DNA from 4 places in the Rhizobium sp. P43 genome. Region 4 is predicted to be linked to each of the others. Evidence: riboswitches for the same ligand, from Rfam matches in the RefSeq annotation. Region 4 holds a riboswitch; each other region holds the start of a gene.
What was found. A riboswitch is a leader RNA that binds a small molecule or an ion and turns the genes downstream of it on or off. The one in region 4 is predicted to bind cobalamin.

Region 1 (7,853 bases), 900 kb from region 4:
CGATCGGTGAGATCGACGATTATGCTCGCATCCAGGAACAGATGGGCCCGGCGGTTGCCGAACGCTTCCTGATGCAGGTTGCCAAGGTGCTCGAAGCCGTCTCCGGCGGTGGTGATTTGGCCTGCCGCTTCGATGCCGGCCGCTTCGGCCTGCTTCTCTATACGTCTGATCAGGAAGAAGTCAGCCGCGTCGTCGAACTCGTGCGCGCCAAGCTGAAGGCCACGAATTTCGTTGGCTCGTCGAGCGGCGCCCGTCTCGGCCAGCTCGGCATGTCCTTCGGCATCTGCTTCTCGGAACAGGCCCCGAACGCCTTCGATTTCACCAATTTTGCTGAAAAGGCCCTTGCAACCTCCAAGGCCGCCGGCGGCGATACCGTGACGATCTATGGGGTGAGCGACTACGTCTCGAAGGATTGGCTGCTCTACAAGAAGAAGCCGGTCGGCGGTTTCGGCGCCTGAGCGCCGCAGCCTTCCCCTAGAGTTTGGCGATAATCTTCCTGAGCTCGGCGTCACGCGCGCCGAGCATCAGCACGTTTCGAAGTGCTTCTTTCGGATCGACCGTCTGGAACAGCAAACCATTGTCTCGGATTGACCGGTCGATCGTCATCGACTTCGCTTCCGCTTCCGGCTTGATTGCAACGGCGAAATACATCCGCCCGTAATTCTGCTTGATCTGCTCGAAGAACACCTCTTCGCCGCCAAGCTCCGCAAAGAAGTTGGCGATGTAGAAGGCCCATTTCACATCCGCATATTGGGCGAAATTCGTTCGCGCTGCCGTGACGTGGCAATAGCCCAGATGCGGGCTGTTGTTCAGGGTGCGGTGAAAGATGATCTTGGGAAACTTGATGGAGCGGTGAAAGCCGTTGATCCGCTCATGCGTCGTCTCGGCAGCCCGCTCCAGGCGTTTACCCGTCCGCTCCGCGACCTCTTCATAGGTGAGATAACGGCGCTCATCCGGCAGCCAGTCCTCGCGGCTACGCGAGATCCGACCGGTTCTGAGGAACTCGGTATGGACAGCCTTGGCGGGCGGCGCCGATTTCGTTTCCCCTTTGGGAGCCGCGTAGTATCTCAGTTTCTGCATCTCGACGCTCTGACGGTACCCGGACTGACTGCTTGAGCTTAGCGCAGCATGGTTAATCATGATTTGACGGTATTCTGCGTTGTCGAGGTTTCGCGAGGCTTGCCGCAGCGCAAATCGGAAAAATCCTTGTCGATCGCTCGTTTGCGCCACGCTTTTTGGCGCCTGGTGTTTTGCTCGCGCGCAGATGTCGGAAAAGAATGAGAAATTTGGCGACTTGGCCTGAATCCACACCGTCTGTGGGATGTCGCAAACGATTTCCGCCGTGTCGTTTCGCAGCGCAGCGTGTGGCGCTGGCCTGTGATTAGATGCAGTGAAGCTCGAGGTGCTGCCCTCCTAAGGGGGCGGGAAATCGGGAAGCCGGTCAAAATCCGGCGCTGCCCCCGCAACGGTGGTGGAGTGAAGGACCGACACATTGCCACTGGGGGGAGACCTGGGAAGGCGTCGGTCTGATCCGCAAGGATGCTCCTGAGCCCGGAAACCAGCCTCGGCAGACGGACATTTGAGGTTGCGGAGGGCGACCGGAGATAGCTATGCGCACCGCCTTCTCAAGGCGACGACAGGCTGTGCTCTTTTCTCCCCCGAGTTTTTGAAAACGAGGACGACATGGACCTGCAGGCCACCGTGCTGCGCCAGCTGAAGAACCGCCGCGAAGGCTTCTCGCTCGAACAGCCCTTCTATATCGATCAGGATTACTTCAAGCTCGACATGGAAATGATCTGGTATCGCGACTGGCTGTTCATTGGCCACGACTGCGAGATCCCGCGCGCCGGCAACTATTTCACCGCCCAGATCGGCGATTACCCCGTTGTCGTGGTGCGCGGCAAGGATCAGGTCATCCGCGCCTTCCACAACACCTGTCGCCATCGCGGCCACCGCGTCTGCACCAAGGACAAGGGGGCGGCTGCCAAGCTCGTCTGCCCCTATCACAACTGGACCTATGATCTCGACGGTTCGCTCGTCTTCGCCCGCCAGATGGGCGAGACCTTCGACAAGGCCGAATTCGGCCTGAAGACCGTGCATTGCGAAAGCGTCGGCGGCTATATCTTCGTCTGCCTCGCCAATGAGCCTGCCGATTTCACCCCCGTCCGCGCCTCGATCGAACCGTACCTTGCGCCGCATCGCCTCTGGGAGGCAAAGGTCGCCCACAAGAACACGATCATCGAAAAGGGCAACTGGAAGCTCGTCTGGGAAAACAACCGCGAATGCTACCACTGCGCCAGCAACCATCCCGAACTCTGCCGCACCTATCCGGAAGCCCCGACCGCAACCGGCGTGCAAGGGGCAGGCGACGACCCGTTCATTTCCGAGCACTGGGCCCGCTGCGAGGCCGCCGGTCTACCGTCCGAGTTCAAGATGGACCCGTCTGGCCAGTTCCGCACCGCCCGCATGCCGCTGATACAGGATGCCGAGAGCTACACCATGTCCGGCAAGCGCGCCGTGAAGAAGCCGCTTTCCGCCGACGTGCCGATCAGCCATATCGGCACCATGCTGCTCTTCCACTATCCGACGACCTGGAACCACATCCTCGGCGACCACGCGATCTCCTTCCGCGTCCTGCCGATCTCGGCGGAAGAGACCGCCGTCACCACCACCTGGCTGGTCAACAAGGATGCCGTCGAAGGCGTCGATTACGACTTGGAAGAGCTGACCCATGTCTGGAACATGACCAACGACCAGGACCGCTCGATCGTCGAGGAAAACGCCTTCGGCATCCGCTCGCCGGCCTATGAGCCCGGTCCCTATTCCGTCGATCACGAAGGCGGCGTCATGCAGTTCGTCGAATGGTATTCCAACTTCATGACGGGCCGCCTGCAGGGCGACAAGGCCCGCCTGTCTGCGGTGGCTTGATCATGAACATCGCCGTCACCCAGTATCGTCATGTCGACGAGATGCGCCCCTGGTCAGACCGGGAGCATCTCCTCGAATGCGTCGCCGTCACGCCTGAGGCCGCAGACGTGATGACCTTCACCTTCAAGCCGAACAAGCCGAACCTGTGGTTCCGCTACATGCCGGGCCAGTTCGTCACGCTGGAAATCCCCGTCGGGCCTGAGCCGGTGATGCGCACCTACACGCTTTCCTCCAGCCCCTCCAGGCCCTATACGGTCGCGGTCACGGTCAAGGCGCAGAAGGATTCAATCGGCACCCGCTGGATGTTCGACAATCTGAAGCCCGGCATGGCGCTAAAGGCTTTCGGTCCGCTCGGCGACTTCTCCTATGCCAAGTATCCGGGCAAGAAGTATCTCTTCATCTCCGCCGGCTCCGGCATCACGCCGATGATGTCGATGACCCGCGACATGAGCGACCGGGCCCCCGACAGCGACATCACTTTCCTGAACTGTGCCCGCTCGCCCGACGACATCATTTTCCGCTGGGAGCTTGAGGCCAAGGCCCGCGAGATGCCGCATCTGACGCTGGGCTTCATCGTCGAGCAGGTCTCGCGCGGCCAGCTCTGGTCGGGCTTGAAGGGCCGCATCGACAAGGCGAAGATCGCGCTGCTTGCCCCCGATTTCCTTGAGCGCACCGTCTTTTGCTGCGGCCCGGCGCCCTTCATGGCGACCGTCCGCGAAGCGCTCGAAGGTGCCGGCTTCGACATGAAGCAGTATCACGAGGAAGCCTTCCAGCCGGTCAAGCCGGAGCTGCCTGAAGTCGTTGTGTATGCCGATGGCGAGCAGCCGACCAAGGTCACCTTTGCCATGTCCGGCAAGGACGGTCTCTGCGCGCCCGGCCATACCGTGCTGCAGGCGGCCCGCGCCGCCGGTGTGCGCATCGGGGCTGCCTGTGAATCCGGTCTCTGCGGCACCTGCAAGGTCATGAAGCTCTCGGGCGAGGTCGAGATGGACCACAATGGCGGCATTCTCGATGACGAGATCGACGAGGGCTACATCCTCGCCTGCTGTTCGCGGCCGAAGGGCGACATCGAAATCGAAGCCTAAGCATCGCCTCCGCGATCAATTGCACGTGAGAAGGGGGCGATTCCGGGCCGGATTCGCCCTCTCGTCGTCTCTGCGGCTCTGCGATGTGGCGTGGCCTCTTGCCGCTCGAGAGCGCCCCGATTAGCATCCTCTGATGGAGCCTCCTGCCGCGCGCTGCGGTCGGGTCTGATCGGCCATGATGGCCGGTGCAGGCGAGTGGAGGTTCAGTCAAAGGGGGATCACGCATGAAGCTTGTTTCTGCTCTTGCCGCCGCATGCCTTGCCGTGACCGGTTTCATGATGACCGGGAATGCGGCGAATGCCGGTGGCATCGAAGTCCGCATCTACGAACGCCAAACCAGCTATCGGCATTACGAGCGGGTCACCGTGTATTCGCGTCATCATGGCCAACGGGTCTATGGCCATCGCGTGCATCGGCCGGGATATGTTTATCACAATGGGCTTTGGTTCTCCCCGCGCTCCATGCGGGCAGGGGTGATCGTCGATTATCCGATCCAGCGTCGGCATGTCGTGAATTACCGGGGCGACATCAATCCGAAACACCACAGCTGGTGCGCCGAGCGCTATCGCTCCTATCATTGGCGCAGCAACACGTTTCAGCCGTATCACGGCCCCCGCCAGCAGTGCTATTCGCCCTACTATTGATGCCGGTCGCAGGAACAAAACTCATGCATCCGCGTTGACGGGCACTGGTGCGCCCGCACTGTCCTGGTGCCGCCATGCGTCGGGCGCGAACCCTGAACAGAGCGTTAATTCTGGGTTCAGGCTGGTATCGTTAACCTTTGTTTCAAGGTCAGGGGATCGGGCGGATCGTCCGCTTTCCGAGGCCTCAGGAAACACGCAGGGAGAAACATCATGAAGAGTGCATTCAAGACGACGGCCGTCGCCGCTCTTGCATCGATCCTCGCCGTCACCAGCATGGTCCCCGCCCAGGCCCAGGTCATCCGCCCGGTGGCCCCGGCCACGACGACGACAGATGCCACAAATGTCCAGTATATCGATGGCCAGATCCGCATCTATCGCGAGCGTCGTTACGACCGCTACGATCGATATGACCGCTATGACCGCTATGACCGCTACGAGCGCGCCCGTTACTGGAACGGCCATCGCGGCTATCGCGAACGCCGCGCAGGCTACCGTTATCACAATGGCTACTGGTACCCGCTCGCAGCCTTTGCGGCCGGTGCGATCATCGGCGGAGCGATTGCGTCGCAGCCACGTCCGGCACCCGTCCCCCGTGCGGCCGGTCTGAACCCGCGTCACTATGACTGGTGCCAGGCGCGCTATCGGTCCTATGATAGCTACTCGAACACCTTCCAGCCGTATCACGGCCCTCGCCAGCAGTGCTATTCGCCCTATTACTGATCGGCACCGGCACGTGACCGGGCTTCCGTTTGAAGCCGGGAAAAGTTAACAATATGCCGCTCCGGCCTCGTGCTGCGGGCGGCTTTTTCATCTCCCCGATCCGCCTGTTTCCTAACGGCAAAAGCGCTGCGTTAACCCTTTGTTAACCATATCGGCGATACTTCTTGGTCAACGATTTGTTTACGTAGATGACCAAAGTGCTAACCGAACCCCGCTCCATCCGCATCAAGGGAAGATCCTTCCTGGCCGTCGTCCTGACGCCGGATCTGCCGTTCGACGACTGGCTCGTCCGGCTTGACGATCTCGCGGCCCGTTCGGCCGGTTTCTTCCTCGGTCGTCCCGTCGTCCTCGATGTCTCCGAGATCGAGATCGATCGTCCCCAGCTCAAGGCGCTGATTGCCGAACTGGCGTCCCGCAACGTCTCGATCATGGGCATCGAAGGCGGTCGCCCCTCGCTCGTCGAGCCGGGCATGCCGCCGATGCTGAAGGGCGGAAAACCCGCCGCCGATTACGAGGTGCCGCGCGAAGAAGCGGCTGAAAGCTCGACTGCCAAGCCCAAGGGTAAGGCGGAAAAGCAGCCGGCGGAGCAGGCGGCACCGCAGGTGGTCGTACAGCAGAGCCCGGTCGCCGCACCCTCGCTGATCGTGCGCGAAACCATCCGCTCCGGCCAGTCGGTCATCTACACCCAGGGCGATGTCACGGTCATCGGTTCGGTCCAGTCGGGCGCCGAAGTGATCGCCGGCGGCTCGGTCCATATCTACGGCGCGCTGCGCGGCAGAGCGCTCGCCGGATGCGTTGGCAATGCCGACGCAAGGATCTTCTGTCGTAAGTTCGAATCCGAGCTGGTTGCCATCGACGGCGTCTACGCGATGACCGACGACATGGACCCAGAATTGAAGGGGCATCCCGTCCAGCTTTGGCTGGAGGGGGATGCAATCATGACTGAAAGAATGACGTGAATTTGAGCGGGGATAGACAGGAGAACAACATGGGCAAGGTGATTGTTGTGACATCAGGCAAGGGCGGGGTCGGCAAGACCACGTCGACAGCCGCTCTGGGTGCCGCGCTCGCGCAGCGCAACGAAAAGGTCGTCGTCGTCGATTTCGACGTAGGCCTTCGCAATCTCGATCTGGTGATGGGTGCCGAGCGCCGCGTCGTCTACGATCTCGTCAATGTCATTCAGGGTGATGCCAAGCTGCCGCAGGCGCTGATCCGCGACAAGCGGCTGGAAACGCTCTTCCTGCTGCCTGCCTCCCAGACACGCGACAAGGACAACCTGACCGCCGAAGGCGTCGAGCAGGTCATCACCGAGCTCAAGAAGTATTTCGACTGGATCATCTGCGACAGCCCCGCAGGCATCGAGCGCGGTGCGACCCTTGCCATGCGCCATGCCGACATGGCCGTTGTCGTCACCAATCCGGAAGTCTCCTCGGTCCGCGATTCCGACCGCATCATCGGCCTGCTCGATTCCAAGACGCTGAAGGCCGAGCGCGGCGAGCGCATGGAAAAGTACCTGCTGCTGACCCGCTATGACGCCAATCGCGCCCAGCGCGGCGACATGCTGAAGGTCGACGACGTGCTCGAGATCCTGTCGATCCCGCTGGTCGGCATCATTCCGGAAAGCATGGACGTGCTGCGCGCCTCCAATATCGGCGCCCCCGTCACGCTGGCCGATGCCCGCAGTGCGCCGGCACTCGCCTATTTCGACGCCGCCCGTCGTCTGGCCGGCGAGAATATTCCGATGACTATTCCGGGCGAGAAGCGTGGCTTCCTCGACAAGATCTTCGCGCGGAGGGCCGCATGAGCATCTTCTCCCTGTTCCGCAAGCAGCGTTCCGCCCCCATGGCGCGCGAGCGACTGCAGGTTCTCCTGGCCCATGAACGGGCGTCGCTGGAAAGCGATCTGGTGGCCGTGCTGCGGGAGGAAATCCTCGCCGTGATCGCCAAGCATGTCGAATTCGACCGCGACAAGGTGCAGATCAAGATGGATCGCGACGAGGACGTGTCAATCCTGGAGATCGATGTCGAGATCCCGCGCAACGCCCAGCGCCTCGCCGCCTGATCCGACCACCTTCTGCCATGAACAAGGCCGCCGCCGGTATCTCCGGTCGGCGGCCTTTTCGTATTCTGCTGGGGCAGGGCGGTTGATATCCGCCCTGCCGTTTCGGGAGCGTCAGCCCACCAGAGCGTTGTCGTCGCGCTTGATCGCAACGATCGTCGAGCGCGGCAGCTTGCCTTCGCCATCCGGGAAGGGGGCGTCGGGATGCTGGATGCCGGCAAACATGGTGCGCTTGTCGGCCGACCAGGTAAGTCCGGTCACTTCCGAACCCTTCGGACCGGTCAGGAAGCGCTCGATGCGACCGGTAACCGGGTCGCCGGCGAGCATCTGGTTGTTGCCCTGGCCTGCAAAGTCGCCCTCGTTCGAATCTTCACCATCCGTCTGGATCCAGACGAGGCCGGTGGAATCGAACATCATG
Region 2 (7,853 bases), 2.2 Mb from region 4:
GCCTCAGGCGCCGGTGCTGCAGCGCTGGCCTGCCTCAACCTGCTCGTGATCCTGGGTGCAAAGCGCGAGAACATCTGGGTCCACGACATCGAAGGGCTCGTCTACAAGGGCCGCAACGAGCTTATGGACCCCTGGAAGGAAATCTACTCCCAGGAGACCGACAAGCGGTCGTTGTCTGAAACCATCGACGATGCAGACGTCTTCCTCGGTCTGTCGGCCGCCGGCGTCCTCAAGCCAGAACTGCTGGCCCGCATGGCACCGAAGCCGTTGATCATGGCGCTCGCCAATCCGAAGCCGGAAATCATGCCGGAAGAGGCACGCGCCGCCCGTCCGGACGCCATGATCTGCACCGGAAGATCGGACTTCCCGAACCAGGTCAACAACGTTCTCTGCTTCCCGTACATCTTCCGCGGCGCGCTGGACTGCGGCGCAACGACGATCAACGAAGAGATGAAGATGGCGGCCGTGCGCGCGATTGCAGCGCTGGCCCGCGAGGAAGTCTCGGAAGTCGCTGCGAAAGCCTATACCGGCGAAACGCCGACCTTTGGACCGGACTACCTCATTCCTTCACCCTTTGATCCGCGCCTCATCCTGCGCATCGCTCCGGCGGTCGCCAAGGCCGCAGCCGATAGCGGCGTGGCGCGTCGACCGATCACAGACTTCGATACCTATCTCGACCAACTGAACCGTTTCGTCTTCCGCTCCGGCTTCGTTATGAAGCCGATCTTTGCAGCAGCGAAGACCGCCGCGAAGAAGCGTGTGATCTTCTCCGAAGGCGAAGACGAGCGCGTGCTGCGCGCCGCCCAGGTCCTGCTGGAGGATGGCATCGGCGAACCAATCCTGATCGGCCGTCCGCAGATCATCGAGACGCGTCTCAAGCGCTATGGCCTGCGTATTCGCCCCGGCACGGATTTCGAGCTGGTGAACCCGGAAGACGATCCGCGTTATCGCGAATATGTCGACGACTATTTCTCGCTGGTCGGGCGTGCCGGCATCAACCCCGAAGCCGCCAAGACGATCGTCCGTACCAATACAACGGTCATCGGTGCGCTCGCCGTCAAGCGTGGCGAAGCCGATGCGTTGATCTGCGGCGTCGAAGGGCGCTTCGACCGTCATGTCCGTGATGTGCGCCAGATTATCGGCAAGCGTCCGGGCGTGCGTGACTATTCGGGCTTGAGCCTTCTGATCTCCCAGCGCGGCGCGATCTTCTTCACCGACACCTTCGTGACGGACGAGCCCTGCGCCGAGGAAATCGCCGAAATGACAATGCTCGCGGCGCAGGAAATCCGCCGATTCGGCATAACGCCAAAGGCTGCCCTGTTATCCCATTCCAACTTCGGATCGCGGCCATCTGCCAGCGCGTCCAAGATGCGTCAGGCCCTTCAGATCCTGCGTGACAAGGCACCGGAACTGGAGGTCGATGGCGAAATGCAGGGCGGCTCGGCCCTGTCGGAAGTGCTGCGCAAGCGCGCCATGCCGGACAGCACCCTGACCGGCGAGGCAAACCTGCTGGTCTTCCCGAACCTTGATGCCGCCAACATCTCGCTCGGTATTGTCCGCACCATGATGGATGCCTTGCATGTCGGCCCGATCCTTCTGGGCGCGGCCCTGCCCGCGCATGTGCTCTCGACATCGGTTACATCGCGCGGCGTCGTCAACATGGCAGCGCTCGCCGTGGTCGAAGCCTCCCAGCCGACAGGCTGAAGATCGAAAAAAGCGAGCGGCGCCTTGCCTCGCCGCTCGCTTCGCGAAATCTGCCATCTAGACAAGCCAAAGTGCTAGCCCCGACACTGCTCCCCTGGAAATCTAGGGCATAGTTGATGGGCGCGTCTGAAGTCTATTTTGATCTGTTGGATTGGCTGGACCGACAGGAGAAGCCTGATCCAGCGTCCACTCTCTCAAGGCTTCAGGCATCCTATGGGACCGGCCCGATCATCTATTTGAGCGGCGTGATCCCCGGCGGGCGCGTACGCGTTCAAAACATGTTCTACAGCCAGAAACGCAATGCCCAGCAATTGGCGCGGACATTGAACCGAAAGCCGATCCTCGAGCAAATTTCCGGCGTGCTCTCTGCTCTTGAGCCGATCGAGTTCATGTCCTGGCACCGGACCGCCCATCACCATCACAGGGTTGTCGGTTATCCCCTGGCCGGCAGACAGAGCTGCCTGCTCGTCGAGTTTCCCTCCAGGTTCGATGAACTGGCGGCTTGGCGCCGTCAGAACGACCGCGACATCCTGAGCCTCGCGACCCTTCTGAATGCACGTTTTATCAAAACATCAACCAGTGACCATCAGGAAAAAGCCCGGGCTCGCCCTTTGACACGTCGTGAGAGGGAGACACTGGCATGGATTGCAGCCGGCAAAAGCTACTGGGAAACCGCCGTCATCCTGGGCATTTCTGAACGCACCATCCGTCATTTCATGGCGAATGCGCGTCAAAAACTCGATGTCGTCAACAATGCCCAGGCTGTGGCGGAAGCGGTATGGCGCGGCCTGATCCCCAGGTTGGCCGAGCCCGCTTTGCAAATCCCTTGATCGTATCACAGATTGCAAGCGCTGAAGCTGTCGCCACCGTCAGTTTCATAAACGACCATTGAACTGCATTTTGCCTGTTCCGTTCTGCAAGAAGGAGCAAAGCATGATCAGGATCATCAACGGTAGCCGCAGAAGCCAGTTTCCAGCCGATATCGACGCGATGCACAGGCTGAGAAAGCGGGTCTTCCATGACCTCCTCGGCTGGGAGGTGCAAGTCCGCGACGCCTGGGAAATCGACGACTATGATCGGGCCAATCCGCTCTATGTTCTCTCCTATAGTGAGGAAGGAAAGTTGCGGGGGTCTTTGCGTCTGCTGCCAACCCTCGGGCCGAATATGCTCGACGATACATTCCCGATCCTTCTAGGCAATGGGCCGCAAATTCGTAGTGCAGCCGTGTGGGAATCCAGCCGCTTCTGCATCGACCCCGAGATTTCGCAGGACCGCGCCAGCAACCAGGTCACAATTGCCGCAGCAGAACTGATGTGCGGTGTCGGCGAACTCGGGCTCGCCTCGGACCTCAGCCATATCGTCACCGTCACGGATGTCTTCCTGGAACGCATGTTCAAGCGCATGGGCTGCCCAGGGATCCGGATCGGAGAACCTCGCCGCATCGGCGTTGTCCAGGCGGTCGCGGTATCCTGGGAGGTCTCCGAAGACCTGCTCGATAGGATGAAGGCGATTGCGGCGATCGACGGCAGCGTCTTGGAAGAGCCGATGACGCTGATGGCAGCGCAGGCCGCGTAATCCACATCGCATGGCGGATGACAGCGCATGCATCCGCCATGTCATCCGTCATTTTCATTTCACCGGCACTCGGCTATCCTGGGTTTACAAGGGCTTTATTCTGCCTTGCAAGCGACCACTGGGATCCGGATGTGCCGAGCAGAATAACAATTTCGATCGCTGTATTGCTCACGCTCGCTAGCGTCATCCCGGGCGGGGCGGAAGCCTCGGCGCTCTGCGAACGGCTGCGGGATCGGCTTGTGCTGGTCGAACAGGGCTCGCCATCGCCCGAGATCAACAGTTATGCCAGCGCGATTGCCCAGCAGAACCTTGAACTGCGCAAGGCACGCCAGGACCAGCGTCGGCTCCGCTGCCTGACTTCGTCGATTGTCCAGATACGTCCGGATGGCGGCAACGACTGCAGCGATCTTGCAACCGCGATCTCCCGCATGGAGGCCAATCGCGACATCCTGACCGCAAGGCTCGCGGATCTGCGCGCGAGCCGGGTTGCCGACACCCGTGCGGCCCTGGTCACGGCGCTTGAGGAAAATGGCTGCGGCCCGGATCAGGCCGCCTATCCAGAAGAGGCAGAGCGCATCCCCTATCTCGACAGCGTGGCAGAACCCTACCGTCCGGACAGGGCAGCGGAAGCCGCCTATTCAGCCACACCGCCGTCCATCGGAATGCTGCCAAGCGGCAATGTGCGCACGCTTTGTGTGCGCACCTGCGACGGCGGTTTCTTCCCGATCTCGTCTCAGACCTCGGCGATGAACTTTGCCCGCGACGCGGCGCAATGCCAGCAGATGTGTCCAGGGACGCAGACCGAGCTCTTCTTCCATGCTCCGGAACTGAGCGAGACAGTGGATATGGTTTCGGCGGTCACCGGCCGCCCCTATCGCGATCTGCCCAACGCCTTTCTCTATCGCAACCGTCGCAGCGATGCAGAACCCTCCTGTGGCTGCAACCTGCAGCAATACTATCAGCGCATGACGCCGAGATCTGCCGTTCCTGAGTACCAATCCTCGATCATGGAAGTCTCCCCCAAGACAAAACCGACAGAGCCGACCACCCAGCCGGTGATCGAGCGCGAGCTCGACGAGGCAAACCTGAATGTTAGGCAGGTGGGGCCCGCCTTCCTGCCGTCGGACAAGGGGACGATCGACCTCAGGAACCCCGCAGCCCCGGGACCCCAGCCGCTGCAGGAGTGACGGGCTCCTCCGGCTTTTCGCCCCAGCGGTCTTCGAAGACGAGATCGTCGAGCGACAGGCGCTGGCGCCAGCCCTTCAACGCAAGTTCCGGCACGGCATAGAGTTCATCCACATAGCCGAGGCAGAGATAGCCGATGATCTGCACCCGATCCGGTATTCCGAGGATCGCCCTCACCTCCGCCTCGTGGAATATGCTGACCCAGCCGAGGCCCACCCCTTCGGCCCGGGCGGCCAGCCAGAGGTTCTGGATCGCACAAACGGTTGAGAAAGCATCCATTCGCATATCATGGGTCCGCCCGAGCACGACCGGCCCCGCACGATCCGGATCGCAGGTGACGCAGATATTGAGCGGCGCCTTGCGGATGCCTTCCAGTTTCAGCGCGCGATAGGCGCTGCGACGCTCCTCAGGAAACATCGCCTCAGCCTCCTCATTCGCCCGGCTGAACGCCTGCCAGACCGCCTCGCGGGTCTCGGAATTGCGGATCAGCAGGAAACTCCAGGGCTGCATGAAGCCGACGGATGGCGCCGCATGGGCGGCTTGCAGCAGCCGGCGCACGAGATCGTCCGGCAGTGGATCGGGAAGGAACTGGTCGCGCACGTCACGGCGCGTATGGATGGCCCGGTAGACGGCGTCCCTGTCAGGCTCGGCAAAGGGCGCTGTCCGGACGAGAAACTCGTTCGGTCTGTCGTGCATCGTAATCCCCACAATGCGCAACCGCCCGCCGTCCACGCGGGTTCGGTCTATCTCGCCAGGCCGGTCTTCTGACTGGGCTTCATCCGCGACGCGCACCTTCCCGGATTGCTCCAGTGGCTGGGTTTCCCCTCACACGTCACGTCCGCCTCACAGCGTTGGGCACGTGCCGGATTTTCACCGGCTTCCCGATTCTCCCGCCTTCCGGCAGGCACCTGACACAGGTGTTCTACTTGACGGAGGTTGCGGAGGACAGACCAAAAGCGACAGCGTCACTCAGGCCGTGGGAAATAGCGCACGAAGGCGAAGGCCGTTCCGTCCGGCGCCCAGTTCGGCACGTTGATCGAGCCCTGCCCGCCGAAGAACTCGAGAAGCGTCTCGACATTGCCGCCATCGGCATCCATCAGCCGAAGCCTGACCTGCTTGTCACGCGGATGGCCTGTCACGTCAGCGTCGTAGGAGAGGAACAGCACCTTCTTCCCATCCGGCGACGGGTGCGGGAACCAGTCGCCGTAGCCGTCCGAAGTCAGCTGCTGCGGGTCGCTCCCATCCGTGCGCATCCGCCAGATCTGCATGGTGCCGCTGCGGCTTGAGTTGAAATAGATCCACTGACCGTCAGGCGAGTAATCGGGACCGTCATTGTGACCTTCGCCATGCGTCAGACGTCGCTCGGACCCGCCTTTCGTGGAGATCGTGTAAATGTCGAAGACACCGCCGCGATCACCACAATAGGCAAGTTCCTTTCCGTCCGGCGACCAGCCATGCCAATAGGACGGCATATTGTCGGTCACCTGGCGCGGCTCGTCGTCACCATCGCCCAGCAGATAAATGCAGGATTTGCCGTAGAGCGTATGGTCCGAAAAGGCGATCGAGGCACCGTCAGGCGAAATGCCATGGTCGTTGTTCAGTCTAACGGCAAAACCGGTGTCGATCAGTTCCGGCTCTGGGTCCTCCTCATCGAGCGGCAGGGCATAGAGAAGCCCATCGCCGTTGATGATCAGAAACTCGCCGTCCCGCGACCAGTTCGGCGCCTCGACGAGATCTTCCGTCTGCCAGACGACCTCGCATTCGCGGGTGTTGATGTCAAAGATTTCGACGGAACTGCGCATGATGCTTCCTCTCGGCCGTCCCGGATCGCTCAGCGATCGCGGAACCGGTTCGTGATCGGATAGCGACGATCGCGTCCGAAATTCTTCTTGGTGATCTTCACGCCCGGTGCCGACTGGCGGCGCTTGTATTCGGCGAGATAAAGCAGGTGCTCGACCCGGTGTACGGTCGCAATGTCATGGCCCCGAGCGACGATCTCGTCGACACCCATTTCCTTCTCGACCAGGCATTCAAGAATGTCGTCGAGAACCGGATAGGCCGGCAGCGAATCCTGGTCGGTCTGGTTCGGTCGAAGCTCCGCAGAGGGGGCCTTCGACAGGATGTTGGCCGGGATCACCTCGCCCGAGGGGCCAAGCGCACCCGGCGGAACATTGGCGTTGCGCCAGGCCGACAGCGCATAGACCTGCATCTTGTAGAGGTCCTTGATCGGATTGAAGCCACCGTTCATGTCACCATAGAGCGTCGCGTAGCCGACCGACATCTCCGACTTGTTGCCGGTGGTCACCACCATCGAGCCGAACTTGTTGGAGATCGCCATCAGGATCGTGCCGCGCGTACGGCTCTGCAGGTTCTCCTCGGTGATGCCGCTCTCGGTGCCCTCGAACATGTCCGACAGCGACGAGAGGAAGCCCTCGACCGGTTCCTGGATCGGCACGATGTCGTAGTGGCAGCCGAGCGCCTTGGCGCAGGCCTCGGCATCGGCAAAGCTTTCCTGCGAGGTGTAGCGGTAGGGCAGCATGATCGTGCGAACGCGCTCCTCGCCCAGCGCATCCACCGCGATCGCCGCACAGATAGCCGAATCGATACCGCCCGAGAGACCGAGCACGACGCTCTTGAAACCGTTCTTGTTGACGTAATCGCGGAAACCGAGCACGCAGGCGCGGTAATCGGCCTCTTCCTTTTCCGGGATGCGCGACATCGGCCCTTCGTCACAGCGCCAGCCATCGGCCGCGCGTCGCCAGGTCGTGACCGACAGCGTCTCCTCGAACTGGCTCATCTGGAAGGCCAGCGACTTGTCACCATTGAAGGCGAAGCTCGCGCCGTCGAAGACCAGTTCGTCCTGACCGCCGAGCTGATTGGCGAAGACCAGCGGCAGTCCGGTTTCGATCACCTGGCGCAGCGCCACCTGATGGCGGACATCCACCTTACCGCGATAATAGGGCGAGCCATTCGGCACGAGCAGGATCTCGGCCCCCGTCTCGGCCAGCGTCTCGCAAACGCCGAGATCGTTCCAGATTTCCTCGCAGATCGGCACGCCGATGCGAACACCCCGAAAGTTCACCGGTCCCGGCATCTCGCCCTCGACGAAGACGCGCTTCTCATCGAACTCGCCGTAATTCGGCAGATCGATCTTGTCGCGGAAGGCAAGGATCTTGCCGCCGTCGAGGATCGCAACGGAATTGTGCCGGCCCTTCTCGCCCTGCCGCGGAAAGCCGACGATCACCCCCGGACCGCCATCGGCAGTATCGGCGGCAAGCGCCTCGACAGCCTGCAGACAGGCTTTGAGGAAGGCGGGCTTCAGCACCAGATCTTCCGGCGGATAGCCGGAAATGAAGAGCTCCGTCAGGAGCAGGAGATCGGCCCCCTGC
Region 3 (7,853 bases), 1.8 Mb from region 4:
GCCATCCCTGCCGGTCAGACGGTTGAGCTGAAGCCGGGCGGTCTGCATCTGATGTTCTACAAGGTTGCCGAGCCGTTCAAGGAAGGTGCAAGCGTCAATGTCACGTTGACCTTCGAAAAGGCCGGTGCAGTGGACGTGGTGCTTCCGGTCGGTCCGGCACGAGGCAACTGATCCAGATCGTCAGTCCATGAAACACGAAACCGCGGCCGTCACCGGTCGCGGTTTTTTCTTTGCCGTCGGGATCAGCTTCTCAGGCGACTGAGTTCTTGTAGGCCTCGATTGTTTCCTTCAGCGTCGCTTGCTCGAACTGCTGTTGCGTCGAGGTGAGGAAATAAAGGGCGAGCGCCGGGGGCTGGACGACGTTCACCATAGCCCTTAGCCGGAGATCTTCGCTTTGCGCCGCCTGCTGGGCGAGCAAACGCGTGTGTTCCTCCACATAGGTAGCGCGGGATACGCGCTGTGGCGGCTTCACCGGTTCCATTGCGTAGGCCGCAGTATGGGCAGAGACTGTGACAACCTGTGTCATGGGCGTTTCCAGATACTATGTAACGATATTAGCATAAACCACGGGTATCTATGCATCTTTAAGTCGAATGAGAAAAATTGAATAAAACTAGATTTGATCGGACGTGAACGAAAAAAAGCCCTGTTTTGCGCCAGATCAAGGCGTGGCCCGCCCCTGTCTTGCAGGATAAATACAAAGCAAGGGAGGAACGGGCAGATGATCGTACTTGTGGGTTACGCGACGATCGAAGGTCAGACGCGCAAGATCGCCGAAGCGGTCGCGTCGACAATCGAAGCGGCCGGGCACAGAGCCCTTCTCTTTGATATCACGTCGGGCGGAGAATATACGCTTGGCCATCCCGAGGCGGCGATCCTCTGCGCCCCCGTCCACGCGGCGCGCTATCCGGCGGCCTTCGCCGCCTTCGTGCGCCAGGAGGCAACCTGGCTCAACAGCATTCCCTCCGCCTTCGTTTCGGTATCCATGCTGATCCGCAGCGAGTTCGAGGAGGAGCGGGAGGAGGCGACGCATTTCCCCGATACGCTGCTGCAGGAGAGCGGCTGGAAGCCCGGCATGATCCATCACGCAGCCGGAGCGCTGCGCTATACCGAATATGATTTCTTCAAACGCTGGATCATCCGGCGTATGGCCGAGCATGAAAACGCGCCCACGGATGTGTCCAGAGATCACGAATTCACCGACTGGACGGCTCTGTCCGCTTTCGTGACGGAGTTTCTAGCGTCGGCCAAGGGTTGACGCGGCGGCCTGGACCGGCTTGAACGGCTGAGAGGGCTGTTCAAGCCGGAGGTTTCCATGTTCAACATCCTGCTCGTTGCCGCCGGCGGTGCGGCGGGGTCCGTGGCGCGTTATCTGACGGGGATTGCCATGACCCGCCTGCTCGGCCCAGCCTTTCCCTGGGGCACGATCACCGTCAACATCGTCGGTTCTTTTGTGATCGGACTTCTGACAGAGATGATTGCCCGGAAGTTTTCCGCGCCCCTGGAACTTCGCCTCCTCCTTGTCGTCGGTTTCCTGGGCGGTTTCACCACCTTTTCGTCCTTCTCGCTCGATACGATGGCGCTCTTCGAACGCGGTGAGGGCTTGACCGCCTTTGCCTATGTCTTTGCGAGCGTTGTTCTCTCGCTGGCCGCCGCTTTCGGTGGACTTGCCCTCGGACGCAGCCTGTTCTGAAACGCATCTGCGCATTTCGGCTTTCCCTTTCCGCCCGAAATCTACTAAAGGCACGGGATAAGTGGGTGGAGAACCCGAGTAGAAAGTATCCTCATGGCAGGCATCGAACATATCACCGTGGAGGCCGACGAGGCCGGCATGCGGCTCGACCGTTGGTTCAAGATCCATTATCCGGGTCTTGGCTTCGGCGCGCTCCAGAAGCTTCTGCGCTCCGGCCAGGTGCGCGTCGACGGCGGTCGCGTAAAGACCGACGCCCGCGTTCAGCCCGGCCAGGTCGTGCGCGTTCCGCCCATGGATGTCGACGCCAAGAAGACCGGCCCGATCGCAAGCCACGATCTGAAACACGGCGACGACCACGAACTTCTGTCGCGCATGCTGCTGCACGAGGACGAAAAGGTCTTCGTCTTGAACAAGCCCGCCGGCCTTGCCGTGCAGGGTGGCTCGGGCCTGACCCGCCATATCGACAAGATGCTGGAAGCCTGGACGAGCCGGAAGGGCGAGAAGCCGCGCCTCGTGCATCGCCTTGACCGTGACACCTCGGGCGTTCTTGTCGTTGCCCGCACGCGCGGCGCCGCCCAGAAGCTGACGGCGGCCTTCCGCGAGCGCGATACCAAGAAGGTCTACTGGTCGCTGGTGAAGGGTGTGCCGCGCAAGCACGAGGACAAGATCTCGACCTGGCTCACCAAGGACCAGACCGACGAAGGCGACCGGATGCGCGTCTGCAAGCATGGCGAGGAGGGGGCGGACCACGCCGTCTCCTACTACCGTGTCATCGATACGGCCGCCCAGAACCTCGCCTGGCTGGAGATGGAGCCATACACCGGTCGTACCCACCAGCTGCGCGTTCATGCGCTGCATATCGGTCACCCGATCATCGGTGATCCCAAATATTTCATCGACGACCACAACTGGGATTTCCCCGGCGGTATCCAGAAGCGGCTGCATCTGCATGCCCGGCATATCGACCTGCCACATCCGAATGGCGGACGCCTCAAGGTAACGGCGCCGCTGTCGCCGCACATGGTGCAGAGCTGGAACCTGCTGGGTTTCGACCAGGCGGATGGGGACAGGGACGCCGAATGAAGCTTGTTCTCTTCGATTGCGACGGCACGCTGGTCGACAGCGCCGGCCTGATCCATGAAGTCATGCGCCACACCTTCATTGCTTTCGGCAAGCCGGAACCGGCACTTGAGACGACCAAGTCGATCATCGGCCTGACGCTCGACATCGCGATCGCCCGCATGGATGGCAAGCCGCATGCCGACGACGAGGCAGTCGCCATGGCCGCGCACTACAAGGCGATCTTTGCCGATGTCCGCCGCGACTCCGGTTTCGGCGAAACCATGTTCGATGGCATCCGCGATGTCCTGGACGCCCTGATCGCCCGCGACGACATCTGGCTCGGCGCCGTCACCGGCAAGTCGCGCCGCGGTCTGGAGATGATCCTTGAAGGCCATGGGCTGAAGCCCCATTTCCTCTTCTGCCGCACGGCCGACGAGTGCCCGTCCAAACCGCATCCGGCCATGGTGACCGAATGCTGTGACGAGGCCGGCATCGCCCCGCGCGAGACCATCGTCATCGGCGATGCCATCTACGACATGCAGATGGCCAAGGCCGCCGGTGCAACCGCAATCGGCGTGTCCTGGGGCTATGCCAAGGCGGACGACCTCTGGAAGGCCGGTGCCGATGCCGTGGTCGAACGCCCCGCCGACCTTCTGGCCTATATCCACTAGGAGCCTTTGATGCGCGACGAACTCAGCCAGGACATCTTCGGGACCTTTATCCCGGAGCCCAGTCATGAGGACCCGGTGCGCCGGGCGCAGATCCAGATGAAGCGACCGCTGCCGAAGCGCTTCTACGAGAGCGTCGGGATCGAGGCGCGCGAGGATGGCTTCTCGATCACGCTCGACGGCAAGCCGGTCAAGACCCCTGCCAAGAACCTGCTGACGCTGCCGACCCGCGAGGCAGCCGAACTCGTCGTGGCCGAATGGGCCGGGCAGGGCGAACACATCGACCCGGCAACCATGCCGGTCACCAAGCTCGCCAATACGGCGATCGACGCGGTGACCAATAGCCTGGACGAGGTCTTTGCCGAGATCGTGCGTTTTGCCGGCACGGATCTGCTCTGCTACCGCGCCGACGGCCCGAAGGAACTGATCGACCGCCAGTCGGCCCGCTGGGATCCCGTCTTGTCATGGGCTGCCACGGCGCATGGCACCCGCTTCTTCCTCGTTGAGGGCGTGATGCATCAGGAGCAGCCACAGGAAGCGGTCGCTGCCTATGCCCGCGCCCTTGAGCGTTATCGCGATCCGTTCCGGATTTCCTGCCTGAACGTGGTGACCACGCTCACCGGCTCGGCGGTGCTGACACTCGCATTTGCCGAAGGCGCCTTCGATCTCGATGAGGTCTGGACGCTTGCCCATCTCGATGAGGACTGGACGATCGAGCATTGGGGATCCGATGCCGAGGCCGAAGCGCGCCGAGAGGCCAGGTACGGTGAATATGCCTCGGCCGCAGCGCTGTTCCACGCGATCCAGTCGCAAAGTTAACCATCCACTAACCATACATGGCGAATTGTCGGACAGGTCGAGAATCACCTGTCCGGGGTCGTCATGTTTGCGCAGAGCCTTCGCATCGCCTTTGCCTTGAGCCTGACCATGCTGCTGGGCTCCTGTACGCTTTTCCAGGGACGCAGCATCGATCGACCTCTGGTCTATTTCGTCCGCAACGTCACGGTGATGGCCGATGCGCGGGTTCCCCTTGAACTGCTGGAGAGCGTGGACCGTCGTGTTTCCTCCGCCATCGCTGCGACCCGGGCTCCGCAGGGCGCCGAGCGTGTTGTTCTGCTCGTGAAGATCGATCGTCTCGGCTTTGGCGAGGGCGCCCGTCGCCGTCTCGCCCAGGCTGACTTCACCGTGACGGCCGTTTCGGTCGAAACCGGCGAGCCGGTGGCCAAGGGAAGTTTCCGGGTCAACAGCCCGACCGACGACCCGCGCTGGGCCCGCCACGCCCTTGCGGAAGAGATTGCCGCCCGCATTCGCTTCGCCTTCTCCTTGACCACGCCGCGCATCCGCAAGTCGCTGTCGCCCCGGACCGTGTCGACACGGCTTGCTTCAGATCCGCCGCCGGTGACCGCGCCGGCTTCTTCGGCTCCTGATGCGCGCGCCGCCACCACCCCGTCAGTGCCTCAGCCACAAAAGCCTGTTGTCGTTGCCGTGCCGCCCACGCCCGCACCGCCGCCGCAGGAAATGGCAGCTCCTCCGGTTGCGGAAACGCCGACCGTCAGCCCCGCTGCACCGCCACAGCCTGCCCGTCGAGCCGCCGATGTCGGCAAGGGTACACCGGTCGAACAGGGAGCCGTCGGCACCATTCGCCTTCGACCAGACTGTGACCCCGCCGTGACGCCGACCTGCCCGGCGACCCCTTGAGCCATGCCCGGGCGCAATGACGCATGCGTGCGCCGCAGCCGTGATTGACTTGGGCCCGACCTCGGCCTAATCCTCGTGATGGATGGTTTCCGGACGGCAGAGATGTTGTCCGGAGAGCAAAAGGGAATGCGAAGGCGTGGACCCCAACCGGGCACGCGGAACGCAGCCGACCCCGCGACTGTATTGCAGCGAGGGTTCTCCATCCGCTCTGCCGTTTCAGGTGGTGACGGGTCGCAGGGTGCGACCGGCCGATCGAAAACGGCAAAGCGGAAAAGCCACTGGGGTGGCAACACGATCAGCCGGGGCAGGACGCCTCTTTCTCTACGAATCGTCCGCTCTTTCGTGTTGTCGCAAACCCTGGGAAGGCGAGGAGAACCCGACGGTCCTTTCGAAGACCACGACCTGCGAGCCAGGAGACCTGCCATCCACGGGCATGGTGCCCACACTGGGGAGGTTTCCCCGTTGCCAGCACGGAGGTTGTCGTGGCGACGTCTTGCATCCGCGGGTCCTTGTCGACCCGACGGTGCCGGTCCGTTTTTTGGAGCCGGGCATCGTTTGATCTTTCGTGCATGCTGAAGGCATGCGCCACAGACCGTCTGCGCGCGGTCGAAGGTCATGGCAACCCATGACCGCATCCCATTCCCGATCCATCCTGGTTCTCGGTGGCGCCCGCTCGGGCAAGTCACGCTTTGCCGAGGGATTGGCCCGCGATACCGGCTTTGACAGGTTTTACCTCGCCACTGGCCGCGCCTGGGACGAAGAAATGCGTGCCCGCATCGAGACCCACAAGGCCGACCGCGCAGATGATGGCTGGACGACCCATGAGGAGCCCGTCGATCTCGTCGGCGCGCTGAAGGCGCTGGACCAGCCCGGTCGCGTCATCCTCGTCGATTGCCTGACGCTCTGGGTCACCAATCTGATGATGGAGGAGGGCAGTGATGTCGACGCGGACGGCGCGGCACTGGCGGCCAGTCTCGGGGAACTCCAGGCCACCGTCATCTTCGTCTCCAACGAGGTCGGCCTCGGCATCGTGCCCGAAAACAAGATGGCCCGCGCCTTCCGCGACCATGCCGGCCGTCTCCACCAAGCCATCGCCGCTCAAGCGGCAGACGTCTATTTCGTTGCGGCCGGATTGCCGCTGAAAATGAAGGGTTGAACCATGTTGCAGCAGAAGATCCCCGCCACCGTCATCACCGGCTTTCTCGGCGCGGGCAAGACCACCATCATCCGCAACATGCTGATGAATGCCGGCGGCAAGAAGATCGCGCTCATTATCAACGAGTTCGGTGATCTCGGCGTCGATGGCGATGTACTGAAGGGCTGCGGCGCCGAGAATTGCACCGAGGACGACATCATCGAGCTCACCAATGGCTGCATCTGCTGCACGGTGGCCGACGACTTCGTGCCGACCATGCAGAAGCTGCTCGACCGCGACGTGAAGCCCGACCATATCGTCATCGAGACCTCGGGTCTGGCGCTGCCACAGCCGCTGGTCGCCGCCTTCAACTGGCCTGACATCCGCACCCGCGTCACGGTCGATGGCGTTGTCACCGTGGTCGACAGCGCGGCTGTTGCCGCCGGTCGTTTCGCCGATGATCATGACGCGGTCGCTGCCCAGCGCGCCGAGGACGACAATCTCGACCACGAAAGCCCGATCGAGGAGCTGTTCGAGGACCAGCTGACCTGCGCCGACCTCATCGTGCTCAATAAGACCGACCTGCTCGACGCTGCCGGCATCGCCGCGGTGCGTGCAGAAGTCACAGGCCGCACCAGCCGCAAGCCTTCGATGATCGAGGCGAAGAATGGCGAAGTGCCTTCACTCGTGCTGCTCGGGATCGGCGCCAGCACCGAAGACGACATCGAAAACCGCAAGTCACATCACGAGCTGGAGCACGAGGCACTCCATGCCTCGGGCGAAGACCACGACCATCATCATGACCACGACGAGTTCGAAAGCTTCGTCCTGAAGCTCGGCGCGATCAAGGACCCGGCGGAGTTCGTCGACCGCCTGAAGCCGGTCATCGAGAAGCACGACATCCTGCGCCTGAAGGGCTTCATCGACGTGCCCGGGAAGCCGATGCGCCTCGTCATCCAGGCCGTCGGCACCCGCATCGACACCTATTTCGACCGTCCCTGGACATCAGCCGAGAAGCGCGAGACGCGGCTTGTGGTGATCGGCCTGCATGAATGGGATTTCGGCGCCGTGGTCGAGGACGTGCAGGCGGCGGCGGGTTGAGAAACGGTTTAGCGATGGCATGCGTTGCTACCCCCCTCTGGCCTGCCGGCCATCTCCCCCTCAAGGGGGGAGATCGGATCGGCGCGCGCTTGGCGGTTCCCGGACAAACTGACATCCGGCGGCCAGGGTTTTTGCTCACGTCATCGACTTTTCGTGGCCCGACATCCAGGGCTGTTGCAGCTAAAGGCTTTCCGGAGGTGCGCGACATCTCCGGCTTCCGATCTCCCCCCTTGAGGGGGAGATGCCCGCCCTTCGACGGGCTCAGGGCGCAGAGGGGGGTATCCCAACCTCTGACCACCAGCCGGTCAAAGAATATTCGTCGGGAGCCGTCATGCATCTCCTCCTAGCCCAGAAGGGATCGATCAGCGACGGCGACGAGGCGATCGATCTTGGCCAGACGCCGGGGGACGTGCTGTTTCTCTCGGCGGCGGACACGGAGCTGGCGGCAATTGCCGCAGCCGTTGAAGCGAGGGGCGGAGAAGCGCTGCCCTGGCGG
Region 4 (7,853 bases):
AGGCGATGTTTTCGTAGACCGTGAGCGCCGGGTAGTTGATGAACTGCTGGTAGACCATCGCGACATTACGCTTCTGGACCGGCATGCCCGTGACATCCTGGCCATCGAAATGGATCGTGCCAGACGTCGGCTTGTCCAGGCCCGCCATGAGGCGCATCAGGGATGTCTTGCCCGAAAGGGTGGGCCCGAGCAGGACGTTGAGCGTACCCCGCTGCAACGTCAGGTCGGTCGGGTGAATGTGATATTCACCTCCCGCCTTCTTCGAGACTTTACGCAGTTCCAACATATGTCCTCGGGCCTCCTCCAAACCGTCGGTCTTCATCGAGATGGGCGATCAGGCCGCCGCCAGCATCCCCAGATAGGCATCCAGCCCCTTCGCCTCCTCCGGCGTCAGGAACAGTCCTTGTTTCGTTCGCCGCCACAGCACGTCTTCCGACGTCACCGCCCATTCCTGCTCGACGAGCCAGCGGACTTCCGCTTCGTAAAGCGTGCCGCCGAAATGGCGGCCGAGATCGACCGCGCTCTTCGCCCGCCCGAGGATCGCCTTCGAATCGGTGCCGTAGCAGCGGATCAGTCGCTCGGCATGGATACGATCCAGGAAAGGATAGGCTTTCATGAGATCGGCGACCGTCGGCTCGAAGGCCGTCGCGGCGAAATCACCACCCGGCAGGCGGCTTCCTGCGGTCCAGGGCGTGCCCTTTTCGCCGATCGCTTCACCGATCTTCTCAAGCGCATGTTCGGCAAGGCGCCGGTAGGTCGTAAGCTTTCCGCCGAAGACGTTCAAAAGCGGCGCATCGCCTGCAGTTCCCTCGACCTTCAGGACATAGTCGCGCGTCGCTTCCTGGGCCTTGGACGCGCCATCATCGAAGAGCGGGCGCACGGCGGAATAGCTCCAGACGATATCGTCGGGACGCACCGGTTCCCGGAAGTATTCGCTTGCGGCATCACAGAGATAGCTCACCTCTTCGGGGCTGATGCGAACGTCCTTCGGATCTTCGGTGTAGTCGCGATCCGTCGTGCCGATAAGGGTGAACTCGCCCTCGTAGGGGATAGCGAAGATGATGCGGTTGTCCGGATTCTGGAAGAAATAGGCACGCGGATCGGTGAACTTCTTGCGCACGATAATGTGGCTGCCCTGTACGAGGCGGACATTATGCACGTTGTTGCGACCGAAGGCTCCGGCCAGCACCTGATCGACCCAGGGGCCGGCGGCATTGACCAGCATGCGGGCACGATGGGTCACGGTCGAGCCGTCGCGCTGCGATTTCGTCGTCACGACCCAGTGGCCGTCTTCACGATGGGCCGAGACGACGCGGTTGCGGCTCAGGATCGTCGCGCCGCGGATCTGTGCATCGCGGGCGTTCAGAACCACCATGCGGGCATCATCGACCCAGCCGTCGGAATATTCGAAAGCCTTGGAGAAGACCGGCTTCAAGGGCTTGCCGGCAGGATCACGGCGCAGATCAAGCGTCTTCGTCGCCGGCAGCAGTTTGCGACCGCCGAGGTTGTCGTAGAGGAAGAGGCCGAGGCGGATGAGCCAGGCCGGTCGGATGCCACCCTTCTGGAAGGGAAGGACGAAACGCAGCGGCCAGATGACATGCGGCGCCATGGCCCAGAGCACTTCGCGCTCCATCAGCGCTTCGCGCACCAGACGGAATTCGTAATGTTCGAGATAGCGCAGGCCGCCATGGATCAGCTTGGTGGCGCCGGAAGACGTGCCGGAGGCGAAGTCGTTCATTTCAGCCAGGGCGACGGAGTAACCACGACCGGCCGCATCGCGCGCGATCCCGCATCCGTTTATACCGCCGCCGATCACAAAGAGATCGTAGATTGGCTGCCCCGACATCGTTCCTCCGTATGTTCGCACCTGCAGCATTTGCTGCCATTGCGAAAGCGTGAATATATTTTTCGAAATTTAAACGAATGTCAAACGAAAGTTATTCCGCAACTGCGTCGGGGGTTTCAGGCGCTGTTTCAATGATGCGCACATCGCGTTCGGCGCAGATCTGGCGCACGCTGGCCGAGGGACAGTGGTCAGTGATAAAGGTCTGAACCTGCGAGATATGGCCGATGCGGACGGGTGCGGTGCGCTCGAATTTCGAGGCATCAGAGACCAGGATGACATGACGCGCATTGGCGATGATGGCCTGGGCCACTTTCACTTCGCGAAAATCGAAATCGAGAAGTGCCCCATCCTGATCAATCGCCGAGACGCCGATGACGGCGAAATCCACCTTGAACTGGCGAATGAAATCGACCGCGGCCTCACCTACGATACCACCGTCCGAGCCGCGCACCACGCCGCCGGCAATGACGACTTCGATCGAGGGAAAGATACGCAAACGATTGGCAACATTGATGTTATTAGTAATGACCATCAATTCCTTGTGGTCGATCAACGCGTCGCCGACGGCTTCCGTCGTGGTGCCGATATTGATGAAAAGCGAGGAATTGTCCGGGATCAGGCTGGCTGCGGCGCGACCGATCGCCTGTTTCTCGGTGGCCGCCATGGAGCGGCGCGCTTCGTATTTGACGTTTTCATTTCCGCTGGGATAGACAGCGCCACCGTGGATGCGGTTGAGGGCGCGGGAATCGCACAGGTCGTTCAAATCCTTGCGTATTGTCTGCGGCGTGACCGCGAAGCGCGCCGCGAGCTCATCCACCAGGACGCGGCCATGCTCCTTGGCCAGAGCCATGATCTCTGCCTGCCTTGCCGAGAAAATCATATCGGCCCCTCCCCTTTTTTCGTTTTTCTTCAATCTAGGCAAAAACGAAAGAGGAGCAATAGAGGAATGAGAATTACCGGCGGCGCAGGAGGAGAATGAATGCGACGCCGCCGACCAGTCCGGTGACCACACCGATCGGAACGTCTTCCGGTGCCATGATGGTGCGGGAGACGATGTCGGCGAGGATCAGCACGATGGCCCCGAGGAATGCCGACCAGGGAATGACCCTGACATTGTCACTCCCCACGATCAGGCGGACAAAATGCGGCACGAGCAGTCCAACAAAGCCGATTGCGCCGGAGAAGGCGACCATGACCCCCGTCAGGAGGGCCGTCACAAGGAAGAGTTCGGCGCGAAATCTGGGCACGACGACGCCGAGCGTGGCGGCCGTTTCGTCGCCCATGGCCAAAGCATTGATCTCTCGCGCCCGCAGCATCACGAAAGCGAGACCCAGGGCGAGCGTCACGGCCGGGTACGGGATGTGATCCCATTGCGCGAGGCCGAGACCGCCCAGCATCCAGAATACCACCGTGTGAGCGGCACGCGGATCGGCGAAGAAGATGGCAAGATTGGCCAGCGCGGTTGCCACGAATGCAATCGCAACCCCGGAAAGCACCAGCCGATCTGCGGCAGCGCCCGAGAAGCGGGTGACCATGAGGACGGCACCGGTTGCGAGCAGCGCACCGCCAAAGGCAAACAGCGGCACAGTCAGGAGGCCGAAGACGAGGCCCGTGTGAAGCAGCGCGATCACGGCTCCAAGCGCACCGCCGGAGGACACGCCGAGCAGATGCGGGTCAGCCAGAGGATTGCGGGTCACGGCCTGCAGCACCGTACCAACGACGGCCAATCCTGCGCCGACCAGCGCCGCCAGCAGGACACGCGGAAAGCGGACATCCCAAACGATGCTTTCGCGTCCCGGCGACCAGGTCGGCTCGAAGGTGCCCGGTGCGAGCTTGTTGACGATGATCGCCCAGACGGTTTCGACCGGAATGGCGGCCGAGCCTAAGGACACGCCTGCGGTTACGCACAGGACGAGCAGCACCATAGCCAGACCCGTCCAGAGAAACAATCGACCCTGCATTACTGCTGCCTTGCCTATTCCTTGCCGGGCGGGGCCGCGTCCACGGCCCCGCCAGAAGTGTCACATATTGCGAGGATGGAAGGCCTTCGCGAGGCGATCGATGGCCTGGACATTGCGCGGACCGGGCGTGGCCTCGACATATTCCAGGACCACGAAGCGATCCTGCTTGACTGCGTCGAGGTTCTTGAAGGCCGGGTTTTCTTTCATGAAGGCGATCTTCTGCTCCGCGGTCACTTCACCGTAGTTGACGATCACGACGACTTCCGGATTGCGCTCGATGACCGGCTCCCAGGAGACTTCGGTCCAGCTCTTTTCCACGTCTTCCATGATGTTGACGCCGCCAGCGGCCTCGATCATCGCCGTCGGGATGCCAAAGCGGCCCGAGGTGAAGGGTTTTTCGGTACCAGAATCATAGACGAAAACGCGCACAGGCTTTTCGACGGCGCCGATCCGTGTGGTGATGTCGGCGAGCTGCTTGCGGTAGCCAGCCACCAGCGCCTCGGCACGATCCTCGACGCCGAAGATCTTGCCGAGATTCAGGAGATCGACAAACATGTCGTCCATCGTCGGCTTGTTCTTGGCCATGATGTGGATGCAGGATTCGGTCAGCTCATAGACCTTGATGCCGAAGGGGGCGAGCGTCTCGGGCGTCACCTCGCCGCCGACCTTCATGCCGTAGTTCCAGCCGGCGAAGAAGAAATCGGCGTCGGCGTTCAGCAGGACTTCCTTACTCGGATATTTGGGCGAAAGCTCCGGCAGTTCCCGAACACCTTCCCGCAAGCTCTCGTCCAGGGTCTTCCAGCCGGAAACACCGGTATAGCCAACCATTCGGTCCTGAAGCTTCAGCGCCAGCATCATCTCGGTCAGATTGACGTCGTTAGAAATTGCACGCGCCGGTGCGGCGTCAAAGGTGACATCGCGGTTGCAGCTTTTCACGGTGACGGGGAAAGCGGCTGCGGACGTTGCAGCAACCAGTCCTGCCAGCAAAGTGACGGAGGAAGCGACGAGAGAAATCTTGAACACGGTTTATGCCTTTCAGTTTTAGCTGAGCGTTCTGGAAAAGGTGAAATGGCCGGCATGACTGGATGAGCTCGAGACCGAATACATGCGGGCACTGACGCCGAAGGTCTGCGATACGGCATCCTCGGTTAGGATTGCCTCCGGACTGCCGAATGCCGTCATCCGGCCGTGATGCATGATGGCGACATGCGAGGCGAAAGAGGCGGCAAGATTGATATCGTGCAGCGTGGTGATGATGGTCAGCTGGAGCCCCGCCAAGAGATCGAGGATCTCCAGCTGGTGGCGAATATCGAGATGGTTCGTCGGCTCATCGAGGATGATGATCTGCGGGTCCTGTGCCAGGGCTCTGGCGACGAGCACTCGCTGCTTTTCCCCGCCCGACAGGGTGGAGAACTGGCGATGGGCAAGCCCCACGACATCGAGATGTTCGAGCGCATGGATGACGGCCTCATGATCCCGTTCCGCCCAGCCGGTCAGACCCTGGCGCCACGGCACCCGCCCCATCATCACGACGTCTCGGGCGGTGAACGGGAAATCAGCGGGCATTTCCTGCAGGACAACGCCAATCTTGCGGGCGAGCTGGCGGGGCGAGAGGCCGCGAAGATCCGCCCCGTCGATTTCCACTTTTCCCTGAAGGGGTGTCACGCCGCGATAGAGGCAGCGAAGCAGAGAGGTTTTGCCCGCACCGTTTGGTCCGACAATCGCGAGCCGGTCGCCGGCGGCGATGCTGAAGCTTACATCGCGAACGAGATAGTGGCCGAGCTTCGGTCCCCAGGCGAGACCGGATACGGTAACGGAGCAGCCGAGCGTATCGCAACTCATTGGACGGCCTCCGGGCTCATTTCCGACACAAGGATCGCAGCCGGGATGCGGGCAAGGGTCTTGCCACGCAGGCCTGCAGGTCGCTCGGCCTCACGCGTCATGCCATCCGGCATACGCAGATAGAGGTCCGCGAAATCGACCAGGGCCTCAAGGTCGGTGTCGGGCTGAACATCGCCAAAGAGATAGGTGACCTTGCCAGACGCCTGAAAGGCAATCGTGCACGGGCGATCGCAGCCGGCCATGCAGACGGTTCCCGCGACCATGAAATCGGAGCCGGTATCGGCTCCGAGCCGGTGAAGGCTGTCCGTCAGACGATGCAGCAGATCAAGGCCTGGCCGGCATGTTTCGCCACGCCGCCGGCAGTCGGTGCATACCGTTACATGATGTCGTTTTGATTCTGCCACCCAAGCCCTCCGCAGGAGATCTCCGGAGGCAAAATGACAATATGTTGCACGCGCAAAGACGCGCGGCCGCAAAGCCAGTTCGTATCCATCGGCACACCCCGTCCGCTACGTTTTTTCCCACTTGACGGCAGGTCTCCTGGCTTACGGATATCTGCTGCATCCACCTTCCCACGACAAAGCGCAGTGGCCCGGCGCTGACGCGCCGAAAGGATGACAGCAATCCGCCTACAGTTGCGGGGGCAGCCACGGTCTTGGTCCCTGTTGGGTCGTCCGCACCGTGTTCCCTATTAATCCCCTCGGAGTCATCCGCTGGGGAACCGTCATCTGTTTGATTAAGGCCAGCGAGCCCCGTCAGTCAAGTCTTGTCGTTTTGTTATGTAATATCGTTACATTTGTCTAGTGTGATTTTGTCCCGTCCTTGGGGAGAGTACCGTCACGGTTTCACTTCGACACCATGACAATGGCAATGTGTCAGACCTCGCGGGCTCGATCAGCGCTTGTTGTACTCGTCCATGGTCTACGTCCAGGGATCGGGCGAAATCCTTCGCCCATGGATCTCGGCTGCGGCTAGCCTGGCGACATCTACTGAGCCAAGCGTTTCCCTCTCCACAGCGACCATTGAGATCCGGCGTATCATCATCATGACCCTGAGGTTGAAGTGCCTCAAAGGCTCAACCGGTCACCCGTCCGGACGTTCCCGCGGACCTTTGGAAGCAGAGGCCGGATTTGACACGGATCGGCAAAATTGGCAGCAGTGTCTTGGACTGGGAGGAGACTGCATGGCACGACGTGGTGAGGGTCACACAAGACTGGATGATGCGGCTCGGGCCGGATGGCTCTATTATGTCGCCGGCCGGACGCAGGACGAGATCGCCGCCGCCATGGGGATATCGCGCCAGAGCGCGCAGCGCCTGGTTTCGCTCTCTGTCGCGGAAAAGCTCATCAAGGTGCGGCTCGATCATCCGATCGCAGCCTGCCTTGAACTTGCCGACGCCCTCAAACGCAAGTTCGGACTGAAGGAGGTGGAGATAGTTCCCACCGATCCCGGGTCTGAATCCGCAACCGTGGGCGTTGCGGAAGCCGGCGCAGCGCAGCTTGAGCGCTGGCTGAAACAGACCGATCCGCTCGTCATCGCGATGGGCACTGGCCGCACGCTGCGCGCGATGATCGATCAGCTCTCGCCCATGGAATGTCCGCAGCACAAGATTGTCTCTTTGACCGGGAACATCAGTCCAGATGGATCGGCCGCCTATTTCAACGTCATCTTCTCGATGGCCGATGCGATCAAGGCACCCCATTTCCCGATGCCGCTCCCGGTTATCGTGTCCTCAGCCGATGAAAAACAGCTTCTGCACAAGCAACCGCTCGTGGCGCCCACCATTGCGCTCGGCCGGCAATCGGACGTCACCTTCGTCGGCGTCGGCGAAATGAACATGAAGGCGCCGCTTCTGGTCGACGGCTTTCTGAAACCCGACGAGATGCAGGATCTTCTGGGCGCCGGGGCCGTCGGCGAAATCTGTGGCTGGATTTTCGGAGAAGACGGCACACTGCTCAAGCATCCTGTCAATGAGCGGGTTGCCAGCCTGGAAATCCCCTCGCGGGAAACCTCGACCGTTGTCGGTCTGGCACGGGGTCGACGCAAGCATCCGGCGATTCTCGCGGCGGTGCGCGGCGGGCATATCAACAGCCTGATTACCGATGAAGAGGCGGCACGCTATCTCCTCTCCAGCTGAGATAGACTAAATTTTTCAATTGGATTTCATGGATTTAGGTCATCCTTGCGGCACCGCAGCAAGGAAT

Region 1: linked by a shared signal. The riboswitch ahead of AC1PUL_RS13115 (aromatic ring-hydroxylating oxygenase subunit alpha) and the one ahead of AC1PUL_RS17555 (DUF1636 domain-containing protein) in region 4 are both predicted to bind cobalamin.
Region 2: linked by a shared signal. The riboswitch ahead of bluB (5,6-dimethylbenzimidazole synthase) and the one ahead of AC1PUL_RS17555 (DUF1636 domain-containing protein) in region 4 are both predicted to bind cobalamin.
Region 3: linked by a shared signal. The riboswitch ahead of cobU (bifunctional adenosylcobinamide kinase/adenosylcobinamide-phosphate guanylyltransferase) and the one ahead of AC1PUL_RS17555 (DUF1636 domain-containing protein) in region 4 are both predicted to bind cobalamin.

What each region holds. Positions count from the first base shown of each region.
Region 1 covers NZ_CM161539.1:2,599,530-2,607,382, reverse strand. Annotated here, with positions in the region: gene AC1PUL_RS13125 (GGDEF domain-containing protein) at 1-458, shown strand, start outside; gene AC1PUL_RS13120 (DUF6656 family protein) at 475-1,080, opposite strand; cobalamin riboswitch at 1,384-1,581, shown strand; gene AC1PUL_RS13115 (aromatic ring-hydroxylating oxygenase subunit alpha) at 1,684-2,928, shown strand; gene AC1PUL_RS13110 (FAD-binding oxidoreductase) at 2,931-4,013, shown strand; gene AC1PUL_RS13105 (BA14K family protein) at 4,238-4,657, shown strand; gene AC1PUL_RS13100 (BA14K family protein) at 4,868-5,377, shown strand; gene minC (septum site-determining protein MinC) at 5,566-6,336, shown strand; gene minD (septum site-determining protein MinD) at 6,366-7,181, shown strand; gene minE (cell division topological specificity factor MinE) at 7,178-7,438, shown strand; gene AC1PUL_RS13080 (PhoX family protein) at 7,550-7,853, opposite strand, start outside.
Region 2 covers NZ_CM161539.1:1,283,276-1,291,128, reverse strand. Annotated here, with positions in the region: gene AC1PUL_RS06385 (NADP-dependent malic enzyme) at 1-1,704, shown strand, start outside; gene AC1PUL_RS06380 (helix-turn-helix transcriptional regulator) at 1,821-2,534, shown strand; gene AC1PUL_RS06375 (acyl-homoserine-lactone synthase) at 2,638-3,279, shown strand; gene AC1PUL_RS06370 (DUF2865 domain-containing protein) at 3,411-4,466, shown strand; gene bluB (5,6-dimethylbenzimidazole synthase) at 4,423-5,160, opposite strand; cobalamin riboswitch at 5,202-5,391, opposite strand; gene AC1PUL_RS06360 (TolB family protein) at 5,430-6,266, opposite strand; gene AC1PUL_RS06355 (NAD+ synthase) at 6,296-7,853, opposite strand, start outside.
Region 3 covers NZ_CM161539.1:1,727,883-1,735,735, reverse strand. Annotated here, with positions in the region: gene AC1PUL_RS08625 (copper chaperone PCu(A)C domain-containing protein) at 1-171, shown strand, start outside; gene AC1PUL_RS08620 (hypothetical protein) at 251-526, opposite strand; gene AC1PUL_RS08615 (flavodoxin domain-containing protein) at 722-1,258, shown strand; gene crcB (fluoride efflux transporter CrcB) at 1,316-1,693, shown strand; gene AC1PUL_RS08605 (RluA family pseudouridine synthase) at 1,787-2,776, shown strand; gene AC1PUL_RS08600 (HAD-IA family hydrolase) at 2,773-3,426, shown strand; gene AC1PUL_RS08595 (ATP12 family chaperone protein) at 3,436-4,242, shown strand; gene AC1PUL_RS08590 (hypothetical protein) at 4,306-5,121, shown strand; cobalamin riboswitch at 5,188-5,561, shown strand; gene cobU (bifunctional adenosylcobinamide kinase/adenosylcobinamide-phosphate guanylyltransferase) at 5,747-6,277, shown strand; gene cobW (cobalamin biosynthesis protein CobW) at 6,281-7,357, shown strand; gene cobN (cobaltochelatase subunit CobN) at 7,689-7,853, shown strand, end outside.
Region 4 covers NZ_CM161539.1:3,495,585-3,503,437, forward strand. Annotated here, with positions in the region: gene AC1PUL_RS17525 (ABC transporter ATP-binding protein) at 1-286, opposite strand, end outside; gene glpD (glycerol-3-phosphate dehydrogenase) at 335-1,846, opposite strand; gene AC1PUL_RS17535 (DeoR/GlpR family DNA-binding transcription regulator) at 1,938-2,726, opposite strand; gene AC1PUL_RS17540 (FecCD family ABC transporter permease) at 2,800-3,807, opposite strand; gene AC1PUL_RS17545 (ABC transporter substrate-binding protein) at 3,868-4,821, opposite strand; gene AC1PUL_RS17550 (ABC transporter ATP-binding protein) at 4,849-5,649, opposite strand; gene AC1PUL_RS17555 (DUF1636 domain-containing protein) at 5,646-6,053, opposite strand; cobalamin riboswitch at 6,163-6,390, opposite strand; gene AC1PUL_RS17560 (sugar-binding transcriptional regulator) at 6,833-7,786, shown strand.